4 regions of the Pseudomonas helvetica genome follow, and region 3 is predicted to be linked to each of the others. Evidence: predicted binding sites of a transcription regulator. Region 3 holds the regulator's gene; each other region holds the start of a gene.
The links. Region 3 encodes FliA, which starts transcription of late flagellar genes. Its sites were predicted from a motif close to CTAAAGTTTNNNNNNNNNNNGCCGNTAA; they were not measured.
Positions count from the first base shown of each region.

Region 1: the regulator FliA is predicted to act here: its motif matches at 1,808-1,835, upstream of AABM55_RS22940 (methyl-accepting chemotaxis protein).
Region 2: the regulator FliA is predicted to act here: its motif matches at 2,637-2,664, upstream of flgM (flagellar biosynthesis anti-sigma factor FlgM).
Region 4: the regulator FliA is predicted to act here: its motif matches at 2,405-2,432, upstream of AABM55_RS19775 (methyl-accepting chemotaxis protein).

Region 1 is NZ_CP150917.1:4,926,052-4,933,832, forward strand. Features, by position in the region: gene secA (preprotein translocase subunit SecA) at 1-905, opposite strand, end outside; gene AABM55_RS22935 (DUF721 domain-containing protein) at 1,212-1,667, shown strand; gene AABM55_RS22940 (methyl-accepting chemotaxis protein) at 1,983-3,872, shown strand; gene AABM55_RS22945 (glycosyltransferase family 1 protein) at 4,068-5,156, shown strand; gene AABM55_RS22950 (polysaccharide deacetylase family protein) at 5,149-5,925, shown strand; gene AABM55_RS22955 (lysylphosphatidylglycerol synthase transmembrane domain-containing protein) at 5,922-6,917, shown strand; gene AABM55_RS22960 (hypothetical protein) at 7,101-7,307, opposite strand; gene purU (formyltetrahydrofolate deformylase) at 7,388-7,781, opposite strand, start outside.
Region 2 is NZ_CP150917.1:4,736,260-4,744,040, forward strand. Features, by position in the region: gene cheR (protein-glutamate O-methyltransferase CheR) at 1-729, opposite strand, end outside; gene AABM55_RS22065 (chemotaxis protein CheV) at 775-1,707, opposite strand; gene flgA (flagellar basal body P-ring formation chaperone FlgA) at 1,789-2,550, shown strand; gene flgM (flagellar biosynthesis anti-sigma factor FlgM) at 2,702-3,028, shown strand; gene AABM55_RS22080 (flagella synthesis protein FlgN) at 3,077-3,544, shown strand; gene AABM55_RS22085 (flagellar brake protein) at 3,640-4,386, shown strand; gene AABM55_RS22090 (MFS transporter) at 4,443-5,831, opposite strand; gene AABM55_RS22095 (glutamine synthetase family protein) at 5,903-7,144, opposite strand; gene AABM55_RS22100 (sensor histidine kinase KdpD) at 7,373-7,781, opposite strand, start outside.
Region 3 is NZ_CP150917.1:1,918,442-1,926,222, forward strand. Features, by position in the region: gene flhB (flagellar biosynthesis protein FlhB) at 1-107, shown strand, start outside; gene AABM55_RS08680 (DUF3077 domain-containing protein) at 718-1,008, opposite strand; gene flhA (flagellar biosynthesis protein FlhA) at 1,410-3,539, shown strand; gene flhF (flagellar biosynthesis protein FlhF) at 3,551-4,882, shown strand; gene fleN (flagellar synthesis regulator FleN) at 4,997-5,827, shown strand; gene fliA (RNA polymerase sigma factor FliA) at 5,824-6,564, shown strand; gene AABM55_RS08705 (chemotaxis response regulator CheY) at 6,731-7,102, shown strand; gene AABM55_RS08710 (protein phosphatase CheZ) at 7,134-7,781, shown strand, end outside.
Region 4 is NZ_CP150917.1:4,245,577-4,253,357, reverse strand. Features, by position in the region: gene AABM55_RS19790 (methyl-accepting chemotaxis protein) at 1-689, opposite strand, end outside; gene AABM55_RS19785 (hypothetical protein) at 688-990, shown strand; gene AABM55_RS19780 (Na+/H+ antiporter NhaC family protein) at 1,001-2,317, shown strand; gene AABM55_RS19775 (methyl-accepting chemotaxis protein) at 2,472-4,154, shown strand; gene yegQ (tRNA 5-hydroxyuridine modification protein YegQ) at 4,265-5,590, opposite strand; gene AABM55_RS19765 (AI-2E family transporter) at 5,753-6,814, shown strand; gene AABM55_RS19760 (hypothetical protein) at 6,811-6,993, opposite strand; gene AABM55_RS19755 (hypothetical protein) at 7,100-7,294, opposite strand; gene AABM55_RS19750 (hypothetical protein) at 7,555-7,781, opposite strand, start outside.

The DNA of each region.
Region 1 (7,781 bases), 3.0 Mb from region 3:
TGCGCCGAGTACAGGCTCTCGCCTTCAGCCAGCAGGCCGATACCGGTCAGCACTTCTTCGATGTACTGGTGACCGGCTTCGTTGAGCTCGACCTGACGGGTCTTCTCGTCGACGGTGTAGTGACCGGCCTGGGTCACTTCGCCTTCGACTTCCTCGACGTGCAGCTTCAACTGCGGGATCAGCTTGTTGACCTCGATGTACAGCTTGGAGCTGTCCTCGGCCTGACCGGAAATGATCAGCGGGGTACGGGCTTCGTCGATGAGGATCGAGTCGACTTCGTCGATCACGGCAAAATTGAGTTCACGCTGGAATTTTTCTTCCATGCTGAACGCCATGTTGTCGCGCAGGTAGTCGAAACCGAATTCGTTGTTGGTGCCGTAGGTGATGTCGGCGGCGTAGGCAGCACGCTTCTCTTCCGGCGGCTGGAACGGCGTCACCACGCCGACGCTCAGGCCGAGGAATTCGTAGAGCGGACGCATCCAGTTGGCGTCACGACGAGCCAGGTAGTCGTTCACGGTAACAACGTGCACGCCCTTGCCGGACAGCGCGTTCAGGTAAACCGCCAGTGTCGCCACCAGGGTCTTGCCTTCACCGGTACGCATTTCGGCAATCATGCCTTCGTGCAAGGTCATGCCGCCAATCAACTGAACGTCGAAGTGGCGCATACCCATAACCCGCTTGCCGGCTTCACGGGCAACCGCAAAGGCTTCAGGCAGCAGTTTGTCGAGGCTTTCACCTTTGGCGATGCGGGCCTTGAACTCATCAGTCTTGGCGCGCAGCTGATCGTCCGAAAGGGCCACCATTTGCTCTTCGAAGGCATTGACGATCTGTACCGTCTTGAGCATGCGTTTGACTTCACGCTCGTTCTTGCTTCCAAAAAGTTTCTTTAACAAAGGCGCAAACATATCGGCAGGATCTTCCACACAAAGGGATGGAGGGCGGCCCCGTGAGTCGCCCGTGCAGCCCTCATGGCCGCATGCGAACGAGCATTCTACCCGGAAACGATGGTGAGGAAAGTGGCGTTGTTCCACGATGCATGCACAGCGCTGTTACGGGGCTCACTTAAAATAAGGGCATTTTGCTGAACTTCAAGCCATTCACGCCAGAAGTTACTCGTTGATTTAATGAGTAAAGCGCTCACAAAGCAATGGCTCAGGCGCATCAAGTGCTTTCTGCTACCATGGCGGCTCTGTTACTTCAGGTGTCTGATCATGGCATTTCGCCCTCTTACGGCCAGAGCACCCGCCGTTCTGCTTCGCGAAGCCAAACCGTTAAAAGCCATTTTCGGCCACGCACAACGCCTGGGTCATTTACAGCGTTTGCTGGAAAGCCAGCTGCAGCCGGCCGCCCGTGAACATTGTCATGTGGCGTCGTGGCGCGAGGGCAGCCTGTTGCTGATCGTCACCGACGGTCATTGGGCAACCCGTCTGCGCTATCAGCAGAAGCGTCTGCAACGGCAATTACAGATGTTCGACGAGTTCGCCAGCCTGACGCGAATCCTGTTCAAGGTACAACCACCGACCGTGCAACAAGGCGCCGTCGGCCACACCATGGATCTGTCGAGCGATGCGGCGGCGACCATTCAGGCCACCGCCGACGGCATCAGCGATCCGAAATTGCGCGCAGCGCTGGAACGCCTGGCGGCGCACGCCAAACCCAAGACCTAGAAGCAAGATCAAAAGATCGTCCGAATGCGGCCCGAACCTGCGGCCGCTCCTACACCATTGCATGCAAGCGGCGGCAGGCTGCGATCTTTCGCATTTTAGCGGCGCGATTGGCCGCCTGTCGCGTCGCCGATTTCAAGCCCCTAAGTTTTAGTCCTGCGCAGCCGATAGATACAAGCAAGAGACCAGACAGAGAATCAGGTCCGATAATTCCCGAAGGACAGACGGAAATATCAGCTTATGTGCGACAGCGCCTGGTTTGCGCGCTTTTCAAAGCAACACGCCCCAACAATAAGACATTAGCGGACACCCCAAGCCATGAACAAAAACCTGCGCTTCAGCCACAAAATCCTGCTTGCAGCCGCGCTCATCGTCATTGCCGCCTTCGCTTCGTTCACGCTGTACAACGACTATTTACAGCGCAACGCGATTCGCCAGGACCTGGACAATTACCTGCATGAGATGGGCGATGTCACGTCCTCCAATATCCAGTCCTGGCTCGCCGGGCGGATTCTCATGGTGGAAAACCTGGCCCAGAACATCGCCCTCAACCCCGAACAAGGCAACGTTGCCAACCTGCTTGAGCAGAATGCCCTGGCGTCGACCTTCATGGCCCGGTACCTGGGCGATGCCAGCGGTACGTTCATCAACCGCCCCGATTCCAAGATGCCGGACGGCTACGACCCACGCGTTCGTCCCTGGTACAAAGGCGCGGTAAACAGCAATGGCTCGACGCTCACTGAACCGTATATCGATGCGGCGACCGGCCAGACCATCATCTCCATCGCCACCGCCTCGAAAAAAGCCGGGCAAAGCGTGGGAGTGGTCGGCGGTGACCTGAGCCTGCAAACCCTGATCGACACCCTGACCGCGCGTGACTTTGGCGGCATGGGCTACGCCTTCCTGGTCAGCGCCGACGGCAAGATCCTGGTTCACCCGGATAAAACCATGGTGATGAAGTCCCTCAGCGAGGCTTACCCGACGAACACCCCGCGTATCGGTGGCGGCATCAGTGAAGTCGAGGTCAATGGCAAAACCCGTATCGTCACCTTCACCCCGATCAAAGGCCTGCCATCGGTCAACTGGTACGTCGGTCTGTCGGTGGACAAAGACAAAGCCTTCTCGATGCTCAGCAGCTTCCGCACCTCGGCGATCATTGCCACGATCATTGCCGTGGCAATCATCATCGCCTTGCTCGGCATGCTGATCCGTATCCTGATCCAGCCGCTGCACGTCATGACCCGCGCGATGCAGGACATTGCCGACGGTGAAGGCGACCTGACCCGCCGCCTGACCATCCAGAGCCAGGACGAGTTCGGCATCCTCGGCAGCGCGTTCAACCGCTTCGTCGAGCGGATCCACGGTTCGATCCGCGAAGTGTCGTCGGCGACCGAGCACGTCAACGAAGTCGCTCTGCGAGTGGTCAGCGCATCGAACTCGTCGATGCTCAACTCCGACGAACAATCGAGCCGGACCAACAGTGTGGCGGCCGCGATCAATCAGCTGGGCGCTGCAGCTCAGGAAATCGCCCGTAATGCGGCGCAAGCCTCGCACCAGGCCAGCGATGCGCGCAGCCTGGCCGAAGACGGCCAGCAAGTGGTCGACCGCAGCATTGCGGCGATGAATCAGCTGTCGAGCATGCTCAGCGCCTCCAGCACCAACATCGAGTCGCTGAACAGCAAGACCGTGAACATCGGGCAGATTCTCGAAGTGATCACCAGCATCTCCCAACAAACCAACCTGCTGGCCCTCAACGCGGCGATTGAAGCGGCGCGGGCCGGTGAGGCTGGGCGTGGTTTTGCGGTGGTCGCCGATGAAGTGCGTAACCTGGCGCACCGCACCCAGGAGTCGGCGCAGCAAGTGCAGACCATGATCGAGGAGCTGCAAGTCGGCGCCCGCGAGTCGGTCAGCACCATGAGCGACAGCCAGCGTCACAGCCAGGACAGCGTAGAGATCGCCAACCTCGCCGGTGAGCGCCTGAACAGCGTGACCTTGCGCATCGGCGAGATCGACGGCATGAACCAGTCGGTGGCCACCGCCACCGAAGAGCAAACCGCCGTGGTCGAGTCGATCAACGTCGACATCAATGAAATCAACACGCTGAATCAGGAAGGCGTGGAAAACCTGCAATCGACACTGCGCGCCTGTTCCGACCTGGAGCAGCAAGCGGCGCGGTTGAAGCAGTTGGTCGGCAGTTTCAGAATCTGACGCGCCCTTGAAGGCCCCATCGCGAGCAGCCGGGCGACGTTCCGTCTGCTCGCGATAGCGGCCTGTCAGCCACCACAACACTTCACTGACACCCCGCCACACATCCCCATCCGAACATCTATTCTTCATAAGGGTCATCCCTAAGGAGAACAATGGATAGAACGGAGGGTTATCGTGCATATCGCTGACATCACCATGTTCTACGCACCGGCCAGCGGTGGCGTGCGGACTTATCTGGATGCCAAGCACCGCCGCCTGGGCCGTAAGCCGGGGATTCGTCACAGCTTGCTGGTCCCAGGAGCACGGCGGAGCGAGCAGGACGGTGTCTACACGGTGCCCGCCCCGGCCCTGCCCTTCGGCAAAGGCTATCGCTTCCCGCTGCGACTGACGCCCTGGCGCAATGCCCTGCACGACCTGCAACCGGACCTGATAGAAGTCGGCGATCCTTACCTGACAGCTTGGGCAGCGCTGGATGCGCGGCGTGAACTGGATGTTCCAGTGATTGGCTTCTATCACTCCGACTTACCGCTTTTGGCGAGCAACCGTGTGGGCAACTGGGTCACGCCGAATGTCGAAGCGTATATCCGCAAGCTGTACGGCAACTTTGACCGGGTGCTGACGCCGAGCCAGATCATGGCCGACAAGCTCATGGGGCTTGGGGTCAAAAACGTTTACGTCCAACCCTTGGGCGTGGACCTGCAAACCTTCAATCCAGACGCCCGTGACCCGGATCTGCGGGCGAAGCTGAAGATCGCCGAAGACATTCGACTGCTGATATTCGCCGGGCGAGGTTCCAAGGAGAAAAACATTCCCGTCCTGCTCAATTGCATGAAGCGTCTGGGAAACCGTTATCACCTGCTGCTGGTCGGTACCTCGGTGTCGGCACAGGTACCGGATAACGTCACGCTGATCGATGAGTTCTGCCCTGCACCACAGGTGGCCCGGCTGATGGCCAGCGCCGATGCCTTGCTGCATGCAGGCGATCAGGAAACCTTTGGCCTGGTCGTTCTCGAAGCCATGGCCTGTGGCATTCCGGTGGTTGCCGTGGCAGCGGGTGCCTTCAACGAAATCATCAATGAGCACTGCGGCATACTCTGCGCCCCCAATAATCCAGTGGCGATGGCCAACGCTGTGCGCGAACTGTTTGCACAACATAACGATCTCGGTCGATCCGCCCGCCGCCATGTCGAACAGCATTACGCCTGGGATTCAGTGGTCAACAGCCTGCTGGGTCACTATTACGCAGTCCTCGGCGCCCCTTTGCCGCGGCTGAGCAATGGCTGACGCCATGAACACGCCCAGCCTGCTTCTGGTACTGCACGACGTCACCCCGCAAAGCTGGGCCGACTATCAGCCGTTTGTCGAAGCGGTGGACGCGCTCGGTGAAGTGCCGATGACCTGGCTGGTCGTTCCCGACTTTCACAAACACCACCACCTCGATAGCCATCCGGTTTTTCGGAGCGTGCTGACCCGCCGCATCGAGCTCGGCGACGAACTGGCACTTCACGGTTACTACCATTGCGATGACAGCCCGCTAACGGCGCACCCCCGTGACTGGTTCATGCGCCGGGTCTACACCCACGAAGGCGAGTTCTACAGTCTTTCGCAACCGGCTGCGCTGGCCCGCCTGCTCGCCGGGATCGAATTGTTCAGCCGTTACCACTGGCCACTGGAGGGGTTTGTTGCACCGGCCTGGCTGATGAGCGAAGGCACGCGTCAAGCCCTGCGCCAGTTACCGCTGAGCTACACCAGTGATTCGCAGCACCTGTATCGCCTGCCGGATTTCTCCCGGGTCAACGCCCCAGGCTTGGTCTGGAGCGCGCGCAGTACCTGGCGTCGTGGCGTGTCGAAAATTATCAGCGCTCAACGCGAACTGCGCTGGCAGCACGCCCCGGTGATTCGCCTGGGCGTACACCCGGTGGACCTGCGCCATGAGTTCTCCCGCACTTACTGGCTGCAGACCCTCGAACGCTTGCTCAATAACGGCCGAGTACCAATGACCAAGGCTCGGTGGCTGCGCACGCAAAGCGCTCAGGTCGGTCGCGCCGCATGAGTCGCGTCCTGTGGCTGGTCGCCGCCCTGCTCTGCGCGGTGCTGATCCCGCTATTGCTCGGTGCCAATGAACTATGGCCACGACTGCAGCACTTCCCGCCGACATTGTTGCTGGCGATGCCGGGCATGATCCTGCTCTGCTGGTTCACCAACTCAATACGCTTGCGCTTGTTGCTGGGTGAACAGCGCAGCCGGATAGGCCGCCTGAAATGCCTTGGGGTGGTGATGTCCACCGAGTTCGCGATTTGCGCGACCCCGGGCGGCGGCGGTGGACCGCTGACACTGATGGCCCTGCTGGCGCGCAATGGTGTGCGCCCAGCCCATGGCAGTGCGGTGTTCGCCATGGATCAGTTGAGCGATTTGCTGTTCTTTCTCTGCGCGCTGATCGCCATCGTGGTGTATGCACTGTTTCAGCACTTGAGTCAGAACCTGGAGTGGATGTTGACACTCAGCGCCATTTCGATGGTCGGCGGCCTGTTCAGTTGCGGGGTGGTGGCACGCTACCATCGCCTGCTGATTCGCCTCAGCGGTCGCGTGCTCAAGCACTTCAAGCTCAACGCTGCCACCCGGCGCCGTTGGGCACGCAAGCTGCTGCACTTTCTTGCGGCCTTCACGGAAACACTCAAGTTGCCTGCGCGCACACTGATCAGCGTATTTGCGTTGACTTGCGTGCACTGGTTACTGCGCTACAGCGTGTTGTATCTGGCCTTGCGGGGGCTGGGCACGGATCTTCAGTGGGCCTGGAGCTTTTTGATCCAGATGCTCTCACTCAGCGCCGGGCAGTTCAGCCTGTTACCGGGCGGTGCCGGCGCGGCGGAATTGACGTCGGCAGCGCTGTTGGCGCCCATGGTAGGGAAATCGACGGCGGCGGCCGCGATTCTGATCTGGCGCGCGGTGACCTATTACTTCTACTTGCTGGCCGGCGCACCGGTGTTTCTGGTGATGGCCGGTAAACCACTGCTGAACAAGCTGATGAAGATCAAACAGGCTTAGGGGGAGCACCCGTCAGTTAAGCCAGTACGCAATCCGTAGCAGCTGTCGAGCCCGCGAGGCGGCGTTCGGCTGCGCAGCAGTCGTAAAATCAGGCACCATGTTTTTTCAGGTTAACCGTGGCGTCAGGATTTACGACTGCTGCGCCCGAACGCGAACCGAGCCGAACGCAGGCTTCGCCAGCTGCTACAGGTTATGTGTTGTGCTCGGAATCTTTTCAGGGCTCGCAGTTTCATCGTCAGCGACTGGCTTCAACTGCTCCCACAATTGCGCAGCGCCGGGAAACTCCGTGCCGTCTTCAGGGCTCAGCTCATCCGGGTCGTACCGACTCAGACAGCCCTCGCCCAATGTCGCGGGGGCTTTGGATGTTGCCTTATCCAGCGGATCAGCCATCTCCCCTACCTCACTCCGAAAAAAAGGGCCTGAAGCGATTGAACGCTCAGGCCCTGTTTTTTTCAATCAGCACTCGGCAATCAGAACACTACGGTTTTATTGCCATGCACCAGCACGCGGTCTTCCAGGTGATAGCGCAGCCCGCGGGCCAGCACCATCTTCTCGACGTCACGGCCGAAACGCACCATGTCTTCAATACTGTCGCTGTGGCTGACACGCACCACGTCCTGCTCGATGATCGGACCGGCGTCCAGCTCTTCGGTCACGTAGTGGCAGGTCGCGCCAATCAGCTTCACGCCACGCATCGACGCCTGGTGGTACGGCTTGGCACCGACGAACGATGGCAGGAAGCTGTGGTGAATGTTGATCACCTTGTGGGCGTACTCGGTGCACAGTTCCGGCGGCAGGATTTGCATGTAACGCGCCAGCACCACCACTTCGGCGTCGTGCTGTTTGACCAGGCGCGAAACGTCG
Region 2 (7,781 bases), 2.8 Mb from region 3:
GCCCGGCTTCAGCGTGCTGTGAATCCGCAGCAGAATGTCTTTCTTCACTTCGGCAGAGAAGTAGATCAATACGTTGCGGCAGAACACGATGTCGAACTTGCCGAGACTGGCGTAGCTGTCCAGCAGGTTGAACGAGCGGAACTCCACCCGACTCTTGATCGGTGCCTTGATCGCCCAACGTCCCGGCCCTTTCGGATCGAAGTAGCGTTGCAGACGCTCCGGTGAAAGACCTCGACCAATCGCCAGGCTGTCGTACTCACCGGTCTTGCAGTTGGTCAACATGGTCCCGGACAGGTCGGTGGCCACGATCTGCACCCCCATCTTCAACTGCCCCATATTGACCCGCTCGAACTCGTCGATCGACATCGACAGCGAATACGGTTCCTGCCCGGACGAGCACGCCGCCGACCAGATCCGCAGGCGCTGCCCGGGACTGGCCTTGATGGACTCAGGCAGCACTTTGTTCTTCAAGACTTCAAACGGATAGGTGTCACGAAACCAGAGGGTTTCGTTCGTCGTCATCGCGTCCACCACCATCTCGCGCAAACCACTGCGCGGTTGGGTCTGCATCCGCTGCACCAACTCACCCAAGGACTTGATGCCTTGCTGTTCCATCAGTTTGTTGAGACGGCTCGACACCAGATACTGCTTGTTCTCACCGAGCAAAATGCCACAGGCTTTTTCCAGGAAGACCCGGAACTGTTCGAAATCCAAATTACCCGTAGACAATGATGCCGCCTCTTAAATCGTATTGACCGCCAGGAGCGAAGGCCACTAGCTGATATCTGCTGCTTTGATCCGGTCGACTACCCGGGATGCCAGGTCATCAGGACGGAATTTGGCAAGGAAGTCATCGGCACCGACTTTCTTCACCATCGCCTGATTGAATACACCTGACAACGAAGTATGCAGGATGATATGGAGCTTTTGCATGCGAGGGTCGCTGCGGATCTCGCTCGTAAGGGTGTAACCGTCCATTTCGGGCATTTCGATGTCGGAAATCATCATCAGAAACTCTTCTTCCGGCTTCTTGCCCTCATCGACCAGTTTGCGCAGGTAATCCAGCGCTTGCCGGCCGTCGTTCAACGCAACGACTTCAACCCCCACCGTCTGCAGGCAACGCGAGACCTGCTTGCGCGCCACCGACGAGTCATCGACAGTGAGCACTCGCAACGAAATCGCCTTGTGCTGGGTCTCGGCATCGATCACGCCCACCGAAATCACATCCGACGTCGGCGCAACTTCCGCCAGGACCTTTTCCACGTCGATGATTTCAACCAACTGATTGTCGACTCGAGTCACTGCGGTCAGGTAATGATCGCGACCCGTGCCCTTGGGCGGCGGATGGATTTCTTCCCAATTCATGTTGACGATCCGCTCGACCGACCTCACCAAAAAACCCTGGGTCTTGGTGTTGTACTCCGTGATGATCACGAAGGGATTGCTTTGATCCTGCAACCCGCCTGAGCCGGTCGCCATTGCCAGATCCAGAATCGGAATGGTTGCCCCACGAATATTCGCCACACCGCACACGACAGGACTGGACTTGGGCATCAGGGTCAGTTTGGGGCATTGCAGCACCTCCCGAACCTTGAACACGTTGATCCCGTAAAGCTGCTGGCCGTCGAGACGGAACAACAACAGCTCCAGGCGATTCTGCCCTACCAGTTGCGTGCGCTGGTTAACCGAATCCATTACACCAGCCATGCCCAGACTCCTACACCAACGCTAAGTGTGTTGCGACGCACATTCATCACTAAACGGCACGGCGCTTGCTTTTTAACTGCCATGAACACAAAAACGACATTTTCCCGACGCCTGACATCAATGTGCCGTAAATTCCTCGGCGCCCTGTCAGCCGTATGCCTGTTGAACGTTGGCAGCCCTGCCTTTGCTGACCCGGTTACCTTGCCTGATCTACTTATCGGCGTCACTCAGGGCTTTCTTGAATTCACCGTAGAAGACTATCTGGCCACCAGCCAAACCGCAGGGCGCTACGAAATCGAAGTCAACAAGCTCGACCCGCGCATGCACATGCCGGCGTGCGACAGGGAATTGACAGCGACATTGGAGAGCCCCGCGATACCTCTGGGCCGGGTTACGGTGAAAGTCCGTTGCGATGGCGTCTCCCCCTGGACAGTCTTCGTACCCGCTCAAGTCCGCCTGTTTCGCGAGGTCGTCACGACCACCCGCCCCCTCAAACGAGCCGGAATCATCGACCCTTCGGATGTCATGTTGCGTGAGCGCGATATCAGCCTGATCAATCAGGGATATCTGACAAACGTCGATCAAGCCATCGGACAAAAACTTGTCCGACCAATGGTCAGCGATCAAGTGATTACGCTTGTTCATCTGGAGCAGGCAGAAGTCGTGCGCAAGGGTGATCAGGTGGTCATCACCGCCCGCAGCGGCACGCTCAGCGTGCGGATGCCGGGTGAGGCGCTGTCCAATGGCGGCCTTAACGAACAGATCAGAGTCAAAAACCTCAACTCCCAACGGGTCATCAAGGCGCAAGTCATGGCCCCGGGGCAGGTGGAAGTCTCCATGTAGATAACTGGCGCACAACCGTCCTGTTCCCTAAACTGTGCCTCACGCAGGGCAAATACCGACGCGCCCGGGCTCATCGACTATTGAGCCTAAAGTTTTCCCGGGCATGGCCGAAAACATGGCAAGCGTCCAAATTCCCAGAGGTTTTTTTATCATGGTCATCGATTTCAGCCGTTTAAACAGCTCTCCCACGCTCGCAAGCAGCACGCGGACCAGCGTCAGCAAGGACACCGGCGATGCCGGCAAATCCGCGCCGCTGAGCACCTCGACCGAACAGGTCGGTGCCACCCAAAGCGGGGAATCGGTACACCTCAGCAATGAGGCTCAACAGTTGCAGAAGATCACTGACAAGCTGCACGATCAGCCTGCCGTCGACAACGCCCGCGTGGCCGAGTTGAAAGCAGCGATTGCCGATGGCAGCTATAAGGTCGACAGCAACCGTGTAGCCAGCAAACTGCTTAATTTCGAAGCCCAGCGCTAGCCAAAGGCCTGCGCCAGGCTTTTGGACGCTTAAAACCCAAGGCCAGCCATGCACGACACTCATTTACTGCAACTGATCACCGATGACCTCGCTCCAGCGCAACAGTTGCTGGAGCTGCTGAAGACCGAATCCCTCGCCCTGCACGGCCGTGACATGCCGCTGCTCGAAGAGATTCTGGCGCAGAAACAGGGGTTGATCATTCTGCTGGAACAGCATGGCCGCAAACGCAGCGAACTTCTCGCGAGCCTGAACCTGCCTGCCAACCGCGCAGGCCTGGAGCAGTTCGCCGCCCACTCAAGTATCGGCGATCAGTTGCTGACCCAAAGCGACGCCCTGACCCAACTGCTTGCAGATTGCCAAACCGCCAACGAGCTCAACGGCCGCTCGATCCAGGTGCAACAAGCCACCACCGCCAATCAGTTGAAAATCCTCAACGGTGGCGAGTCTCCGACCCTTTATGACGCTCGCGGATCAACCGCAATGCTGGTGAAACCCCGCGCGCTCAGTCAGGCTTGAACTCATAAATAAGCGTGCTCTATCAAGGCACGAAACATGCTGGCAGAATGCTAGCTCTTGCGTGTGATCGTATTCTGTCTGGAGATTGATAAACCGTGTTCAACGCCTCAAGCGCGGAAGATGCTCCGCAGCCACCCAAGGTGCTCAGCACCCCGCTGGAAATCACCGGCAACCTGCGGATGCTGCAAGAGAGCCATGATCCCCTGATCATCACGTTCCATGAACGCAGCCAGCGATTTCAGAGCTACCTGATCGATATCGATCGCGACAGCAACATGATCGCCCTGGACGAAATGATCCCCCGCGATGGTGAACGCTTCCTGCTTGCCGGCGAAGCTTTTCGGGTTGAAGGCTTTCATGAAGGCGTACGTATTGCTTGGGAAAGCAACGGCACATTGACCATCGACGAGTCCAACGGTGGCCGCTGCTACCGTGGCACGCTGCCCGATGAAGTGGTTTACCACCAGCGTCGCAATGCGTTTCGCGCAGCCTTGAAACTGGCACAACTGGTAAACATCGAACTCGGTGGCGAAAAGCTCAAGACGCCTGTCAGCGGTAAACTGCTGGATATCTCGGCGACGGGTTGCAAGCTGCGCTTTGATGGCGACATCACCAGCGGACTTCAATTGGGTCAGGTCTATGAACGCTTCATCGCCGCCCTGCCCTTCGGCAGCATGACCGCACCGGTCGAGCTGCGTTATCTGCATCACGAAGAGAAAATCGACACCACTTTCGCCGGCGTACGCTTTCACAACATGAGCGGGCTGGTGCAGCGTCAGGTCGAGCGCTTCGTCTATCAGTTGCAACGCGAAGCGCGCCGCTTCGACAAAGACGACATCTGATCCAGACGCTTGAAAAAACGGGCAGTCCCTTGCGGTGACTGCCCGTTTTTTTTGCCCTAAGGCCTGGCCTCGGTAAAGCTTTTCGGGCGCTCCGCCCCCGGATCATCAGTCTGTTCATCAGCGCTGTCGGTGTCCTGAGCTTCGGACTTTGCATCCTGCTCAGGATCCGGATCAGGGCTCGCGCCATTTTGCATCTGGTCATGCACGACCTGCTCATCGACCCGCGGGTCGAGAGCTGCCACCAGTGGCGAACTCGACATGCTGTCCGGCATCGCCACGTGATGCAGCGGCGCGTCTTCCACCTGATGCAGATTGGTCACCGCTTTCGGCCGGATGCGCCATACCAGCACCACTGCGAAAAAACTGAAGAACGCGTACAGCATCTGACTGCCGAACAACTTCATCAGCACACCCGCCACCAGCGGACCGATGCTCGCCCCCACACCGTAGGTCACCAGCAACATGGCGGTCAGCGATACCCGCCGATCACCCTCGACGTGGTCGTTGGAAAACGCCACCGCCAACGGGTACAGACAGAACTGCACCAGCGAGCAGGCGAAGCCAGCGATAAACAGCACCTCAAGCGGCACCTGCGGCATGATCGCCAACGGCAACGCTGCCAGCGCCAGGCAAAAGGCAAAACTGCGAATCAGCAGCGCCCGATCATAACGATCCGACAACCAGCCCAGTGGCCACTGCACCAGCAACCCGGCAAAAATGCAGCTACCCATGAACAGACCGACCTGCTCAGTGGAAAGCCCTTGCTGGGACGCGTACAACGGCGCCAGACCATAGAACGAACCGACGATCAGGCCAGCGCCGAGCACCGTACTGAGAGACTGCGGAACCCGCTTCATGAAAAAGCGCGGCTCCATCGGCGCCGGGTGCAAGGGCGCCGGGTGAATCCGCCGCGTCAGCGCGACCGGCACCAGGCACAGCGCAAAACACAACGCCACCAGCATCAGCAATTCCAGCCCCAGGGACGGGTGCATGACCAGAATCAACTGGCCCAGCACCAGCCCCAGGTACGAAGCGATCATGTAGCCGCTGAACACCAGCCCGCGCTGCTTGGCTTCGGCCTGCTCGTTCAGCCAGCTCTCGATGACCATGTATTGGCACATCATGCCCAGACCAACGACCATCCGCAGCACCAGCCAGGCCGGTAGCCAATCGATCAGACCGTGCCCCAGCACCGCCGCACCGACGATCCCGGCACAGGCCGAGTAGGCCCGGATATGACCGACCCGTGCGATCAACCGGTGACCGATTTTTCCGCCCAGCACCAGGCCGAAATAGTTGGCCGCCATCAGCGCCCCGACCCACAGACTGTCGACATGGTCCGCTGCCAGACGCAAGCCCAGGTAAGTACTGAGGAGGCCCGAGCCGATCAACATCATCAGCGAGGCAAAATAAAGCGCTCGAAAGGATTTCAGGATTTGGCGCATCGGCGTTCCGAGCGGCTCCTTGCAGTGAGTACCGGGCTACCGACAACGATAGCCCGACAGCGACGAATCGGTTAGGCCTGGGCGGCCAAAACACGCCGCTCCCAGGGAGTGATTTCATCAAGAAAACTGCTCAACTCCATGGTCTTCGAAGCGATGTAGCCTTCGATGAACTCCTTGCCAAACAGTTCCTTCGCCAATTGGCTACGTGTCAGACGCTCAAGAGCAGCATGCAAGGTACACGGCAACGACAAACTGTCCGGCACTTCAAACTGGCCTTGAATGGCCGGCGTCGGCTCCAGTTCGTTTTCAATGCCATACAACCCGGCCGCCAGACTGGCGGCAATCGCCAGATACGGGTTGGCATCGGCGCCCGGTAGACGATTCTCGACCCGACGCGCTTCTGGCGAGCTGGCCGGAATCCGTAACCCCGCCGCCCGATTGTCATAAGACCAGCAGGCATTATTCGGCGATGCGTAAGGATGGCACAGACGCTGGTAAGAGTTCACGTTCGGCGCAAACAACGCCGTGAAATCTGCCATCCCTGCCTGCTGGCCACCGATGAAATGACGGAAGATTGCAGTCGGCTGTCCAGCGTCATCGCTGAACACATTTCGGTCCGTGCCCACCTCGACGATGCTCTGGTGAATGTGCATCGAACTGCCCGGCGTATGCGCCAGTGGCTTGGCCATGCAGACCACGGTCAGGTGGTGCTTGAGCGCGACTTCCTTGAGTAGATGCTTGAACAGGAATGTCTGGTCGGCCAGCAGCAGCGGATCACCGTGCAGCAGATTGATTTCAAACTGGCTGACGCCCATCTCGTGCATGAAGGTATCGCGCGGCAAACCCAGGGCTGCCATGCATTCGTAGACGTCATTGAAGAACGGGCGCAAACCGTTGTTGGAGCTGACACTGAATGCCGAATGACCTTCCTCGCGACGTCCGTCCAGTCCAACCGGCGGCTGGAAAGGTTGGGTCGGGTCGGTGTTCGCTGCAAAAACAAAGAACTCCATCTCGGTTGCCACCACGGGCGCCAAACCGCGAGCGGCATAACGGGCGATCACCGCTTTCAACTGACCGCGAGTCGAGAGACGCGAGCTTTCCCCGCTCAACTCATCGGCATCGCAAATGGCCAACGCGCGGGGCTGCTTGCTCCAGGGCAAACGGTGAATTTGTTTCGGATCGGCATTGAGCGCCAAGTCGCCGTCGTCACTGCCGTAAAATCGTGCCGACGGATAACCGCCCATGATGCATTGCAGCAGCACGCCACGCGCCATTTGCAAACGCCGTCCCTCAAGGAATCCTTCTGCGGTCATGACCTTGCCACGCGGCACGCCATTGAGATCCGGGGTGACGCATTCAATCTCATCAATACCCGTCAATCGTTGTGCGAGTGAACGCTGACCATCGGTCGTCATGACTCTATCCTTGAAGTTGTGCAAGCCGCGAACGGCGACATGTACAAAATAGGCACCAGCTGTTCGGAATATCAAGCACCGGGACATAAAAATGTCCTACAAAAATGCTGCGTGCCGTGGCGGATATCAGGGCAGGTAGAGATTGAACAACCCGCCTCCCAACGGGCCGCCATTACGGATTTCAGTGCGCCCGTGCACGCCACTGCGCTGGTGCAGTTGTGCAATACGCGCAGCGAAGTACAGACCCAGGCCGGTGCTGCCACTGGCCGGATTGATGCCCTGTACGTAATCCGCCTGACGCTCGATCATCTGGTCCGGGAAACCCTCGCCGTCGTCATTGATCGACAACAGCAACTGCCCGGTTTCCTCACCGATGCTGATCAATAGCGAATGCCTGGCATGACGAATGGCATTGTTGATCGCATTGGCCAATACCGTTCCAATCAGCTCCCGGTCGAAGAATCCGAGAGGGCTCAAGGGATCGATCTCATAAGTCACGACAATGCCGCGACTCTTGAACACGTCCTGATGAGCC
Region 3 (7,781 bases):
TGGCTTACGTTTATCAGATCCGTCAGTACCGTGCGGGCAAGGGTAAGCGTCCGGATCCGCTTAAGGATGAATTGCCGATTCCTCCGGATCTGCGGCGGGATTCCTGACCGGCTTACGCTGATCAAAATTGTGCGGGTTGGCTTGCCTGCGATGGCGGCCTGACAGCCGACCCGTCTCTTTCAGATATATCCCCATCCTCTGTAGGAGCTGAGCTTGCTCGCGATGACGGCCTGGCAGCCGACCCGTCTCTTTCAGATATACCCCCATCCCCTGTGGGAGCCGGGCTTGCCCGCGATGGCGGCCTGACAGCCGACCAATCTCTTGCAGGTGTACATATCCATTTCTGCGGTAACGGCCACTTAGGGTTTCGCCCTGACGGCGACTCCCTTTGGCAAACGCCCCAAAGGAAGCAAAGGTCTTCGCCCCAAGCGTACGGCACCTCGCCTAGGCTCGGCGTACCCTTGCTTCGGCATTCATCAGGGGGCATCGCCTACGGTCTGCTTCGCGACGACCTCCTCTCGATGTGTCCGGCTGCGCCGTACGGCGCTGCGCGCCCACCCCCTGATGAACACCTGCGCTCGGCCTCCCGATAGGGGCGGGTGGATCAACAGCAACAGCAACAGCGCCGCGGCCTACCGGCCGGCCTGAGTGGTTGGGGCGTGAACGGCTTTAGATCGTTTCCGCGCAGGAGCGTGGGAGCGATCCGCGGTGGGTGAGTTAATGTTCGGCTTTTTGATGGTTGTTCGATGCGGCTATGACTTTCACCGCGTTATCGATGACGGCTTTGCTCATCTCCTGCAAGTAGTGAGAGGCCCAGGCGTAGCGGTCGGTTTTGCGCTCCATCGCTGCATCTTCGGCCAGCATCTTGGAGAGGTGGAGCAGGTCGGACACGTGGGGCAAGGCTTCGTGGATCGAGACGCCACTGTTGACGCGGAACGAGGCTTGATCGTTGTGGATGGAGAAGGGGGGGGCGGTTTTTAAATCGTGGAGGTGCGAAGATTTGTTCATGGCGAGGTTCTCGTTTACTGGTTAGAGCGGCCTCGTTTACTCAATCGGGTTTCCAGGCCCGGTCGCTGATTTGGCAGTGACCACCGAAGACTAGCGATGCCACTTCCGAGGGGCAACCTCGAAAGCCTGTCGGACAAATCCCGGTGTTTTCCAGATTTGTGGCTGAATTCTTGGGATGGGCGTTGAATATCCGGTCTCTTCGCGGGCAAGTCTTGCTCCTACGGATGTGAGTGATCTGTAGGAGCAAGGCTTGCCCGCGATGGCGTCTGTCCGGTCGCTGAAAAACTCCCGATAAACCCCGCTGTTTCAAGCCCCCTGCAAAAGTTGGAAAGCTTCTTGCAGTACCCGCTCTGCGCCCGCTTCAGGCGTCAAAAGTTTGCTTCAAGGAACGGGGAATACCGGTGGATCGCTCTCAGTTAATCAACAGTGCCCGCAGCAACCTGGCAGACCTCAGTCGAGGCAATCTGGGTGTGCCGCTGTTGCTGTTGGTCATGCTGGCGATGATGATGTTGCCGGTCCCGCCGTTCCTGCTCGACGTGTTCTTCACCTTCAACATTGCGCTGTCGATTGTCGTGCTGCTGGTCTGCGTCTACGCCTTGCGGCCGCTGGATTTCGCGGTGTTTCCGACCATTCTGCTGGTCGCCACGTTGTTGCGACTGGCATTGAACGTGGCCTCGACCCGGGTGGTGATGCTCCACGGTCAGGACGGCCATGCCGCCGCCGGCAAGGTGATTCAGGCCTTCGGCGAGGTGGTGATTGGCGGTAACTACGTGGTCGGTATCGTGGTCTTCGCGATTTTGATGATCATCAACTTCGTCGTGGTGACCAAAGGTGCCGGGCGGATTTCCGAGGTCAGTGCGCGTTTTACCCTGGATGCGATGCCGGGCAAGCAGATGGCCATCGACGCCGACCTGAACGCCGGCCTGATCGACCAGCCCGCAGCCAAACTGCGCCGTATGGAGGTGGCCCAGGAGGCCGAGTTCTACGGTTCGATGGACGGTGCCAGCAAGTTCGTGCGCGGTGACGCCATCGCCGGTCTGCTGATTCTGTTCATCAACCTGATTGGCGGCATGGCGGTCGGGATCTTCCAGCATGGCATGAGCTTCGGCGATGCCGGCAAGGTCTACGCATTGTTGACCATCGGTGACGGTTTGGTGGCGCAATTGCCATCACTGCTGCTGTCCACCGCGGCGGCGATCATGGTGACCCGTGCTTCCGGTTCGGAAGACATGGGCAAGCAGATCAATCGGCAAATGTTCGCGTCGCCCAAGGCGCTGGCGGTAGCTGCCGGTTTGATGGCGGTCATGGGCCTGGTGCCAGGCATGCCGCACTTCTCCTTTCTCAGCATGGCCGCCGTCGCAGCGGGCGGCGCGTATCTGTTCTGGAAAAAACACAACATCGTCAAGGTTCAGGCTCTGGAAGAGGTCAAGCGTCAGCAGGACCTGCTGCCGTCGCCCGCACGGGCCATGGAAACCAAAGAGCTGGGCTGGGATGACGTGACCCCGATCGACATGATTGGTCTGGAAGTCGGCTACCGGCTGATCCCGCTGGTGGATCGCAACCAGGGTGGTCAGTTGCTGGCGCGGATCAAGGGCGTGCGCAAGAAGCTTTCCCAGGATCTGGGCTTCCTGATGCCGACCGTGCACATTCGCGACAACCTCGATCTGGCGCCGAGTGCCTACCGCCTGACCCTGATGGGGGTGATCCTCGCCGAGGCGGAGATTTATCCGGATCGCGAACTGGCGATCAACCCCGGGCAGGTCTACGGCACGCTCAATGGCATCACCGCCAAAGATCCGGCCTTTGGCCTGGAGGCGGTCTGGATCGAAATCAGTCAGCGTCCGCAGGCGCAATCCCTGGGGTACACCGTGGTTGATGCCAGTACGGTGGTGGCGACTCACCTCAACCAGATTTTGTACAAGCATTCCAGCGAGCTGATCGGCCACGAGGAAGTTCAGCAGCTCATGCAATTGCTGGCCAAAAGCTCGCCAAAACTGGCCGAGGAGCTGGTGCCGGGCGTCGTTTCGCTGTCGCAGTTGCTCAAAGTACTGCAGGCCTTGTTGGCCGAACAGGTTCCGGTTCGCGACATTCGCAGCATTGCCGAAGCCATCGCGAACAATGCCGCCAAGAGTCAAGATACTGCCGCTCTGGTGGCGGCCGTTCGCGTCGGCGTATCGCGCGCTATCGTCCAAAGCATTGTAGGCACTGAGTCCGAGCTGCCTGTGATCACCTTGGAACCAAGGTTGGAACAAATATTGCTCAATAGTCTTCAGAAGGCAGGACAAGGCTCGGAAGAGGGCGTTTTGCTGGAGCCAAGCATGGCAGAGAAGCTGCAACGTTCGTTGATCGACGCCGCGCAGCGTCAGGAAATGCAAGGTCAACCGGTGATTCTGCTGGTAGCAGGTCCGGTACGCGCGATGCTCTCGCGGTTCGGACGTTTGGCAGTGCCGGGGTTGCATGTGTTGGCGTATCAGGAAATCCCTGACAACAAGCAAGTGACCATCGTTGCGACAGTAGGGCCCAACGGCTGAGGTAGTGGTTTATGCAAGTTAAGCGTTTTTTCGCCGCCGATATGCGTCAGGCCATGAAGCTGGTTCGCGATGAGCTGGGCGCTGATGCGGCCATTATCGGTAATCGCCGGATCGCCGGTGGTGTCGAGCTGACGGCGGCCCTGGATTACAAGCTGTCGGCGCTGGCCCCGCGTGTACCGAACATTGAACTCGAAGACGAGTTGCGCAAGACCCAGTCGCGGATCGTCACGGCTCAGGCCGAATTGAGCCTGCGTGGCGACGGCGAAGGTGATGCGAGCGCCAGCACCAATCGCCAGTTGTTTGCCGGCCTGCCGCTGACCGCTGCGGAACCGTTGATCGAGCCGACCTTTGCTGAGCGGCCGCGTCCTGCTTCAGCGCCTGTGCATTCTGCCGGGGTCGATCCGCGGGCTTTCGACTCGATGCGTTTCGAACTCAATGGTCTGCGTGAACTGCTCGAAGTACAGTTGGGTTCGCTGGCCTGGAACCAGCTGCAAGGCAGTCGCCCGCAGCAAGCCAACCTGTGGCGTCGCCTGCAACGCATCGGCCTGTCCGGTCCGTTGTCGCGCGATCTGCTGGAACTGATTACTGACATTGAAGAACCCCGCCAGGCCTGGCGCATGCTGTTGGCGCACCTGGCGCGGATGATCGTGACTCCCGAGATCGAACCACTGGAAGAGGGTGGCGTGATCGCCATGGTCGGCCCTGCCGGCATGGGCAAAACCACCACGCTGGCCAAGCTGGCCGCGCGTTACGTGCTCAAGTACGGCGCGCAGAACATCGCGCTGGTGAGCATGGACAGCTTCCGCATTGGGGCTCAGGAACAGCTCAAGACCCTGGGGCGTATCCTCAATGTCTCGGTGACTCACGTCGACCCGGGCCAGTCCCTGGCGCAAGCCCTTGATCCGCTGTTGCGCAAGCGTGTGGTGTTGATCGACACCGCCGGCCTGCAGGCCAGTGATCCGGCGTTGCGCATGCAGCTGGAAAGCCTGGCCGGTCGCGGGATCAAGTCGAAGAATTATCTGGTGCTGGCCACTACCAGCCAAAAGCAGGTGCTGACTGCCGCTTATCACAGTTACAAGCGGTGCGGGCTAGCAGGCTGCATTCTGACTAAACTGGATGAAACAGCGAGCCTGGGCGAGGTGTTGAGCCTGGCAATCAGCCACGAATTACCTGTCGCTTATCTGACCGACGGGCCACGGATCCCGGATGATCTACATTTACCGCGCCGGCATCAGTTGGTCAGTCGCGCCGTTAGCGTGCAGATGCAGGAAGAACCCAGCGAAGAAGCCATGGCTGATATGTTCGCTGACCTCTACCACAGCCCGGCCAAGCGTGTCGGCTGAGGTAATAATGAATAGATTTGTATCTACATCGATGGCCTGCCATGCATTGTTCACAAGTGAGCGCGCAGCCAGTCATGTAGTCCGCGTCTAAGCAAGACAAGGTAAAGAACGAACATGGGCAGCATGCATCCCGTACAGGTGATCGCAGTGACCGGCGGCAAAGGTGGCGTCGGGAAGACTAATGTGTCAGTGAACTTGTCCCTGGCTCTTGCTGAGCTCGGCCGGCGCGTCATGCTGCTGGACGCCGATCTGGGGCTGGCGAACGTTGACGTCCTGCTGGGGCTCACGCCCAAGCGTACGCTGGCCGACGTCATCGAAGGCCGCTGTGAACTGCGCGATGTATTACTTCAGGGGCCGGGCGGAATTCGCATTGTTCCAGCAGCGTCCGGTACCCAGAGCATGGTTCACCTGAGCCCGGCCCAGCATGCTGGCCTGATTCAGGCATTCAGCGACATCGGCGATAACCTCGACGTATTGGTGATCGACACGGCGGCGGGTATTGGTGAGTCGGTCGTCAGTTTTGTTCGCGCAGCCCAGGAAGTATTGCTGGTGGTGTGCGACGAGCCGACGTCGATCACTGACGCCTACGCGCTGATCAAACTGCTCAACCGCGATTACGGCATGAACCGCTTCCGCGTGCTGGCCAACATGGCGCAAAGCCCGCAGGAAGGGCGAAATCTGTTCGCCAAGTTGACCAAGGTCACGGATCGCTTCCTCGACGTCGCCTTACAATACGTCGGTGCGGTGCCTTACGACGAATGCGTGCGTAAGGCGGTGCAGAAGCAGCGCGCCGTGTATGAAGCGTTTCCTCGTTCCAAGTGTGCGCTGGCATTCAAGGCCATCGCGCAGAAAGTCGATACCTGGCCGCTGCCTGCCAACCCGCGTGGGCACCTGGAATTTTTCGTCGAGCGTCTGGTGCAGCAAACTGCGGGTCCGGTTCTATGACAGCCAGCGGTTACAACCTGTACAAGAAGTCGGCGCGTGACGCGCAGTACGAACTGATCGAGCGTTACGCGCCACTGGTAAAACGTATTGCCTATCACCTGTTGGCGCGCTTGCCGGCCAGTGTTCAGGTCGAGGACCTGATCCAGGCAGGCATGATCGGTTTGCTTGAAGTGTCGACCAAATACGACGCGAGCAAAGGTGCGAGTTTCGAGACGTACGCGGGGATCCGTATCCGTGGTGCGATGCTCGATGAAGTCCGCAAGGGTGACTGGGCGCCACGCTCGGTCCACCGCAATACCCGGATGGTGAGTGACGCGATTCGCTCAATTGAAGCTAAAACCGGGCGTGACGCTAAAGATCACGAGGTTGCGGCCGAACTCCAATTGAGTCTCGACGATTATTACGGGATTTTGAATGACACCTTGGGCAGTCGCCTGTTCAGCTTCGACGATCTGTTGCAGGACGGCGAGCATGAAGGGCTGCACGAGGATGGCGCGAGTGCTCATCTCGAACCGTCGCGCGACCTGGAAGATGAACGCTTCCAGGCAGCACTGGCGGATGCGATTGCCAATTTGCCGGAGCGTGAGCGACTGGTGTTGGCGCTGTACTACGACGAAGAGCTGAATCTCAAGGAAATCGGTGAGGTCCTGGGGGTCAGTGAATCGCGGGTCAGCCAGTTACACAGCCAGTGCGCGGCCCGTTTGCGGGGGCGTTTGGGGGAGTGGCGAGCGCGCTGACAGCAGTGTGGGGACACTGCGAACGAAACAGGCAGGGCGTAACGCTGTGCCGGTCTTCATCCGTTGTGCTCCAGACAGTCGTCGAGTGCTCTGCCGAATTGATTGAATGGCGTGTTCAGGTGCTGAACGCGTTTAAGACTGCTTGGAGGTCGAATTGGACAAGAACATGAAAATCCTCATCGTTGATGACTTCTCAACGATGCGGCGGATCATAAAAAACCTGTTGCGTGACCTTGGGTTCACCAACACGGTCGAGGCGGACGACGGTATTACCGCCATTCCCGTCCTCAACAGCGGGAGCATCGACTTTCTGGTAACGGACTGGAACATGCCTGGCATGACCGGTATCGATTTGCTGCGCCACGTGCGCGCCGATGAAAAGCTCAAGCACCTGCCGGTGCTGATGGTCACTGCCGAAGCCAAGCGCGAGCAGATCATCGAAGCCGCTCAAGCCGGTGTAAACGGCTATGTGGTCAAACCCTTCACGGCCCAGGCGTTGAAAGAGAAGATCGAAAAAATATTCGAACGCATCGGTTGATGCGCGGAGCCACTGCGCCACGGGGGGAGCTATGGAGCAAAGAGAATCTTCACAGGGCGATTTCGAATCGACCCTGAAAAAACACGCTCACGAACTGGTCGAAAGCCTTGAAAAGGGCAGGTTCGGTGACGCTGTGCAACTGATCCATGAGCTCAATCAGACCCGTGACCGCGGCCTGTACCAGGAGGTGGGCAAGCTCACTCGCGAGCTGCATAGCGCGATCGTCAATTTTCAGATTGACCCGAACATGCCGCAAGCCGAGGAAGTCTCACAGATCACAGACGCCACCGAGCGCCTGTCCTATGTGGTCAAGCTGACCGAAGCGGCCGCGAACCGGACCATGGATCTGGTCGAGAACAGTACTCCGCTGGTCAATGGCCTGAGCACTGACGCCCAGGCCTTGAGCGCCGACTGGGGGCGTTTCATGCGCCGCGAAGTCGGTGCCGAAGAGTTCCGCGAACTGGCCCGGCGTGTCGACGGTTTCCTGACGCGTAGCGTCGAGGAGAGCCAGGTCGTCTCGGGCAACCTCAACGATATTCTGCTGGCTCAGGATTACCAGGATCTAACCGGTCAGGTGATCAAGCGCGTGATTCAACTGGTCACCGAAGTCGAAAGCAACCTGCTCAAGCTCGTGCTCATGGCCAGTCAGGTAGACCGCTTTGCGGGCATCGAACATGAC
Region 4 (7,781 bases), 2.3 Mb from region 3:
CCGTCGACCAGCAGCGGGAAGACGATGCTGGTCATCAGTACATTCTGGCCGTCGATCTCATAGAAATAGGGTTCGATCACGCATGGCTTGAGGGTGGTCCGCGGGCAGGTGAACCAGGCGTTGGCGGGTTCGCCGCTGGGGCCGGTGCTGGTATCGGCCATGTCGCTTTCCGGCAGCGCCATCGAGTTCAGCTTGCCGGCGGTCGGTTGCGACCAATACAGGGCGAAGCGGCCCTTGTCGTTGCTGCCGATTTCTTTCTGGCCGCTGAACAGTTCGTCCTTGCCGTCCAGTGCGTTGGCTTCAAACACCAGCGACAGGCCGAGCAGTTGCGGGTTGGCTTGCAGCGCCGACTTGACCTGACGGGTCAGGTCTTCGCGCAGGTCGAAGGCGTCGAGGAAGCGCTTCTCGGCCTGCTCACGCAAAAACAGCACCTGGCGCGCGAAACCGTGGCCATATTGGTAGGCGTCCATGAACTGCTGGCGAATCCCCAGCGCCTGAACTTCACCCTGCGCCTCAATGCGTGCTTGAGCCGCTTCGGTGAGCATCTCCATGCTCGAGGCTTTGACCAGCTGCGAACTGTGCTCCATGCGATACAGCGAAAGACCGACCAGCAAGGTGACAATGCCGGCCAGGCACAGCCCGGCGAGCAGGGTGATTTTCCATTGAATGGAAAGTTGTCGGAGCTGCATGGAGATGTCCTTATTCGATATTTATTTGAGACTTTGCACTGTAACGGCGTCGATTCGACTTTCTTTATCCATGGAAGCCAATAAAAAACGACATAAATCCGTAGCAGCTGCCGAAGGCTGCGTTCGAGTGCGCAGCAGTCGTGAATCCAGGCGATGCGGTGTTGGTTTTGACAAGCCAGGCCTGCTGTTGCACAGTGCGTGCCCTCTAATAAAACCCTCTCTTCAATCCGCCGTCGGCTCATGCAGCTGGCTGGACGGACTCATCCTGTTTGCGCCGGATTTACCCGTCGCCCTGTTTTGAGGTAACGATGATTAATGCAGTAATTGCCGCGGTCGGCGTCATGCTGGTGCTCAGCCTGTCCCGCGTGCATGTGGTGATCGCGCTGATCGTCGGCGCGTTGGTGGGCGGTTTGACCGGCGGCCTGGGCATCGATGCCACGCTCAAGGCCTTCAACAGTGGCCTGGGTGGCGGTGCGACCGTGGCCTTGTCCTACGCGTTGCTCGGCGCTTTCGCGGTGGCGATTGCCAAATCCGGCCTTGCCCACGCCTTGGCGGACAAAGCTTTGCTGCTGGTCGACCGGCAGGACGCTGCGGGTGGTGGTCAGGTCAAATGGCTGCTGATCGCGTTGCTCTGGGTGGTGGCAATCGCTTCGCAGAACGTCCTGCCGATCCACATCGCTTTCATTCCGCTGCTGGTGCCGCCACTGCTTTATGTATTGACCAAGCTGCAAATGGATCGCCGACTGATTGCCTGCGTCATGACCTTCGGCCTGATCACGCCGTACATGTTCTTGCCGGTGGGCTTTGGCAACATTTTCCTGAATGAGATTCTGCTGGCCAACGTCAGTAGAAGCGGGGTGGACATCAGTGGTGTCAACGTCACTCATGCCATGGGGATTCCTGCGTTGGGCATGGTGTTCGGGTTGTTGATGGCGTTCGTCAGCTACCGCAAGAAGCGCGTGTATGACCTGGAGAAAATCGAGCGGGTCGAGCAGGTCGCGGTGCAATACAACCCGCTGACCCTGATGGTCGCGGGGCTGGCGATTGCCGCTGCGTTCATCATTCAGTTGCTGCTGGACTCGATGATTATCGGCGCGCTGGCCGGGTTTCTGATCTTCTCGGTATCGGGTGTCGTGCGCTGGCGCGAGACTGACGATCTGTTCACCGAAGGCATGAAGATGATGGCGATGATTGGTTTCATCATGATCGCCGCCTCGGGTTTCGCCGAGGTCATGAAGGCCACCGGTGACGTGAAAACCCTGGTCGAGGCCTCGGCGTCGTGGATCGGTCACAGCAAAGGTGTCGGTGCATTACTGATGTTGCTGGTCGGGCTGCTGGTGACCATGGGCATCGGCTCATCGTTTTCCACAGTGCCGATTCTTGCGGCGATCTTCGTGCCGTTGTGCGTCCAATTGGGGTTCAGCCCATTGGCGATCGTCTGCATCGTCGGGACTGCCGGCGCCTTGGGCGATGCCGGTTCGCCAGCGTCCGATTCGACCCTCGGCCCGACCTCCGGCCTGAATATCGACGGCCAGCATCACCATATCTGGGACACCGTGGTCCCGACATTTTTGCACTACAACTTGCCGTTGCTGGCGTTTGGCTGGGTGGCGGCGATGATCCTCTGATCCCCCCGTCAAGCCCTCCGCCCCTGTAGGAGCATAGCTTGCTAGCGATAGCGATCTCACGGACGCCATCGCGAGCAAGCTTTGCTCCTACAGTTTTGCGTTGACGTGCCGTTAATGCTTTAACCACGCCAATAATATCCAGAGTGAACAACACATGCGCCTGAGCCTTAAAGCCAAAGTCTTGTCCCTCTCCGTCCTTCCGGTGTTGCTCTTTGCGTTGGTGATCAGTCTGACCACTGCCTTCATTTTGCAAGAGCAGGCCCGTAAAGAAGTTGAAGAAACCCGTCAGCGTTTGATGAACGATGCCAAGGCCACCCTGCAAAGTTACGTTGCGGTGGCGATGACGGCGATCAAGCCGCTGTATGACGCCGCAGCGCCTGGCGATGAGGCGGCTCGCGCGCAAGTGGTCAAATTGCTCTCGAGCATCAGCTACGGCAAGGATGGTTACTTCTTCGGCTACGACTCCAATACCGTGCGCCTGTTCAAGGCCAACAGCCCGGAAGGCGTTGGCCAGAGTTTCAAGGACAATCGCGATCCTAATGGCGTGTATGTCAACCGCGACCTGGTGAAAGTCGCCAAGGACGGTACGCACTACCTGCAATACAGCTCGCCGTTGCCTGGCGACAGCAAAGTCCTGGTGCCCAAGCTGGGTTACACCGAATACCTGTCCAAGTGGGACATGGCCATCGGTACCTCGGTGAATCTCGATGGTGTCGAAGCCCAGGTCGCCGTGGTCCAGACCGAGGTTCGCGAGCGCATGGAAGGCGTGCTGCTGAGCATCGTCGGTGTCGCGGCGGTGGTGCTGCTGGTGATCGCGGCGGTCGGTCTGTTTGTGGCCAATACCATTTTGCGTCCGTTGCACCTGATGAAGGCCAATCTGGACGACATCGCGGCAGGCGAGGGCGATTTGACGCGGCGGCTGGCGATTACCTCTCAAGATGAACTGGGCGAGCTGGCCGGTTCGTTCAACCGTTTTGTCGACAAGATTCACGGTCTGGTGCGGCAGATTACCGAGATGACGTCGCAGCTGACCGGGCTGGTCAATCAGGTCTCCGATCAGGCCCAGCGTTCGGATCAGGCCATGGAGCGCCAACGTCACGAGACGGATCAGGTGGCCACGGCGATCAACGAAATGTCGGCGGCAGCGCAGGAAGTGGCGAAAAGCGCCCAGGGCGCTGCGGTTGCGGCCCAGCAAACCGACGAAGAAGGTCAGGCGGCCAAACGCGTGGTCGCCGGGAGTATTTCGCAGATCCATGCGCTGGTGAAAGATATTCGCAGCAGCGGGGTTTCTCTCGACAGTTTGCAGCAGGACGTGTCGTCGATTGTCAGCGTGCTGGGGGTGATCCGTTCGATTGCCGACCAGACCAACCTGCTGGCGCTGAACGCTGCCATCGAAGCCGCTCGCGCCGGTGAGGCCGGGCGAGGTTTTGCGGTGGTCGCCGATGAGGTGCGCGCGCTGGCCAGTCGCACGCAGCAAAGCACTCAGGAAATTCAGGGCATGATCGACCGCTTGCAGGCCGGCACCCAGTCGGCGGTCGATGCCATGCGCCGCTCCAGCGAAGCTGGTGACGGCACCTCGGCGCAGGCCAATCAGGCGGGCGCTTCGCTGGACACCATGGCCCAGTTGATCGGCACCATCAATTCGATGAACGCGCAGATCGCCAGCGCCGCCGAAGAGCAAACCGCGGTGGCCGAAGAGATCAACCGCAGCGTGCATCAGATCGCCGTCGCCGTGGACAGCGTCGCCGACGAAACCCAGCTCGGCGCACAAACCTCCCGCAGCCTGGCGGATTTGGGCCAGCGGTTGGGTAAATTGGTCGGGCAGTTCAGGATCTAAGCGCCTGACAGACCGCTATCGCGAGCAAGCTTTGCTCCTACGGTTGTGTGATACCTGTAGGAGCAAGGCTTGCCCGCGATGAGGCCCGCTCAGGCACCCTCAATTGCGGGTTAATCCCCACGGACATCGCGCATCAACAACCCGAACTTCAGATCCACCGCATCCGGAATCGGCAGATACACGGTGTGCCCGTCCCCCGGTGCCACTTCAATTGCTTCGCCTTTGGCGCTTTGCAATTGATGCAAGTCGAAGTGGAAATTGCCTTTGGGCGTCATCAATTCCATGTGATCGCCCAAACCAAAGCGGTTCTTCACCTTGACCTCGGCCAGCCGATCACGGCGCTCACCGGTCAGCTCACCGACGAACTGCTGACGCTCCGACACCGAGCTGCCGTTCTGGTAGTTCTGATATTCGTCATGCACATGGCGGCGCAGGAAACCTTCGGTGTAGCCACGCTGGGCCAGGGATTCAAGGTCGGTCATCAGGCTGCGATCGAACTCGCGGCCGGCCACGGCATCGTCGATGGCGCGGCGATAGACCTGAGTGGTCCGGGCGCAGTAGAAGTGCGATTTGGTCCGGCCCTCGATCTTCAACGAGTGGACGCCCATCTGCGTCAAGCGAGCGACATGTTGCACCGCGCGCAGGTCCTTGGCGTTCATGATGTAGGTGCCGTGCTCGTCCTCGAAGGCCGGCATCAGTTCATCGGGGCGGTTGGCTTCCTGGAGCAAAAACACTTGATCAGTGGGCGTGCCGATGCCCAGCGTTGGCTCCGGGATGAACGCCTGAACGATCTCGCCCACGACGTTTTCCGTGGCCGGCTGTGCGGAGTATTTCCAGCGACAGGCGTTGGTGCAGGTGCCCTGATTGGCATCACGCTTGTTCATGTAGCCCGACAGCAGGCAGCGCCCGGAATAGGCCATGCATAGCGCGCCATGAACGAACACTTCCAGCTCCATGGCGGGGACTTGCTGGCGAATCTCGGCGATTTCTTCCAGCGACAGCTCCCGCGACAGGATGATCCGGCTCAGACCTTGCTGCTGCCAGAACTCGACGCTGGCCCAGTTCACTGTGTTGGCTTGCACCGAGAGGTGAATCGGCATCTGCGGGAAATGCCGGCGCACCAGCATGATCAACCCCGGGTCGGACATGATCAACGCGTCCGGAGCCATGGCGATGACCGGCTCAAGATCCTTGAGGAAGGTTTTCAGCTTGGCATTGTGCGGGGCGATGTTCACCACCACATAGAAACGCTTGCCCTGGGCCTGGGCCTCGCGGATACCGAGGGCCAGGTTGGCATGATCGAACTCGTTATTGCGCACACGCAAGCTGTAGCGCGGCTGGCCGGCGTAGACCGCATCGGCGCCATAGGCGAAGGCGTAACGCATGTTTTTCAGGGTGCCGGCAGGGGCAAGCAGTTCAGGCGTGGCGAGGGGCATGAGGGGCTCGATCACAAAAGCTCGCGAGGGTAGAGCAGTCGTGTGAAGCGTTTATTGATCTGGATCTATGTCGGGTGAAAAAAGCAGGGCACTCGGGCGCGTGGTGGCTGACTAACGTAGAACAGGCAGTCAGTGTCTGCGGGTTACTGGCGGGGAGCGGACATGAACCAAACCGTTGTGCGAGACAGATCGCTGCTGGTGCTGCTGGTGTTGGTGACCGCCGCTTTCATCTGGATTCTGCTGCCGTTCTACGGCGCGGTGTTCTGGGCGGTGATTCTCGGGATTGTCTTCGCGCCCTTGCAGCGCCGGCTGCAAGTGAAGTTTGGCTGGCACCGCAACCTGACGGCGCTCTCCACCCTGGGCATCTGCCTGGTCATTGCCATTTTGCCGGTGATCATTACCAGCGTCCTGTTGGTACAAGAGGGGGCGACCCTCTACAAGAATATCGAGAGTGGCCAGTTGGACATCGCCGGCTATCTGGCGCAGTTCAAACACAGCCTGCCGCCGTATTTTCAGCACCTGCTGGACCGCTTTGGCATGGGTGATCTGAGCACTTTGCGCGAGAAGATCGTCAAGAGCGCGATGCAGGGCAGCGAGTTTTTCGCCAGTCAGGCGTTCAGCTTCGGCCAGGGCACGTTCGAGTTCTTGGTGAGCTTTTTCATCATGCTCTACCTGTTGTTCTTCTTTCTGCGTGACGGTGCCGAACTGTCGCGCAAGGTTCGTGCGGCCGTGCCATTGGCGGAACACCAAAAGCGCCGCTTGCAGCTCAAGTTCAACCGCGTGGTGCGAGCCACGGTCAAAGGCAACCTGCTGATGGCGATTACGCAAGGCGCGCTGGGTGGGTTGATTTTCTGGTTTCTGGATATTCCCAGTGCATTGCTCTGGGCGGTGGTGATGGCGTTTCTGTCGCTGCTACCCGCAGTGGGGGCGGGGATTGTCTGGGCGCCGGTGACAGCCTGGTTCCTGCTCAGCGGCGCGATCTGGCAGGGCGTGGTGCTGGGGCTGTTCGGGGTGTTCGTGATCGGTCTGGTAGACAACATTCTGCGTCCGACCCTGGTGGGCAAGGACACCAGGATGCCGGATTACCTGGTCCTGGTTTCGACCTTGGGCGGTCTGGCGATCTTCGGTCTCAATGGTTTTGTCATTGGGCCGTTGATTGCCGCGCTGTTCATGTCGAGTTGGGACTTGTACATCGAAACCAGGCCACGCGTGCAGTTGCCTTAAGCGCCCAGCGCGTAGGTGCCGATACGTTGTGACAGGGCCTGGGCGGCGGGCAGTGAAGTGAGCGGGCCGCTGATCGCGACGCCGTCCTGAACCAGATACCAACAGGCGAGCAATCCCAGCTCTCTGAGCGGTGCGGGAACGGCGCTGCCGATAACGGACATGATCTGAACCTTGGGCATAAGTACCTCCATCAATCTATGGAGCTACCTTACTGACCCGGCAGTTCAACGGAAAATCAACGCGCTCGATAGTGGACATTGACAACAACGTGGCGAATGGCCGCTGTCAGTCGACGACCTGGTCGAGCATGTTCATCACTTCATGATCATTGAGCAGGCCTTTACGCACCAGGTTTTCGGCGAGCAGCGAGAGAAACTTGGCGCTGCGATGGCCTTCCAGGTGTTTGAGCTCGGTCAGTGCGTTATAGACCTTGCTTGAGGTACAGAGTCCTACAATGCGGTGCGGGTTTTGCGTGGGCATAAGGGCGTCCTTGTTGTTATGAACCGTTTATTACGGACAATTCAAAGCTTGCGGAACTGTCATGACATAAATATGACGGTTATTGCACACAAGCCAGGGCATTCGTCGGATCAATCATGCCAAATTTAACCGCAGTCACTGTCCCGGTAGCGACCTTGGCGAGATTTATTCAGACATGGTTCGACGGCTGAAACGAAAACAGGCCCCGTTTCGAGGCGGGGCCTGTGTTGTGTAGTCTGCAGTGATGACCAGCCGGAGCCTTAGTAGCGAGGCTGAATGTAGTACCCCGGTTGTGGCGGGACGTAAACCGGTGCTGGCTGGACATACACCGGCTGCGGTTGAACGTAGACTGGCTGCGGTTGAACGTAGACCGGTTGTTGTTGTACGTAAACCGGACGCTCGTTGGACATGACTGATCCCGCGACCACCGCGCCTACCACCGCGCCGACGGCGAGCGGTGCACCCCAGCCCCAGCCGCCGCCACGGC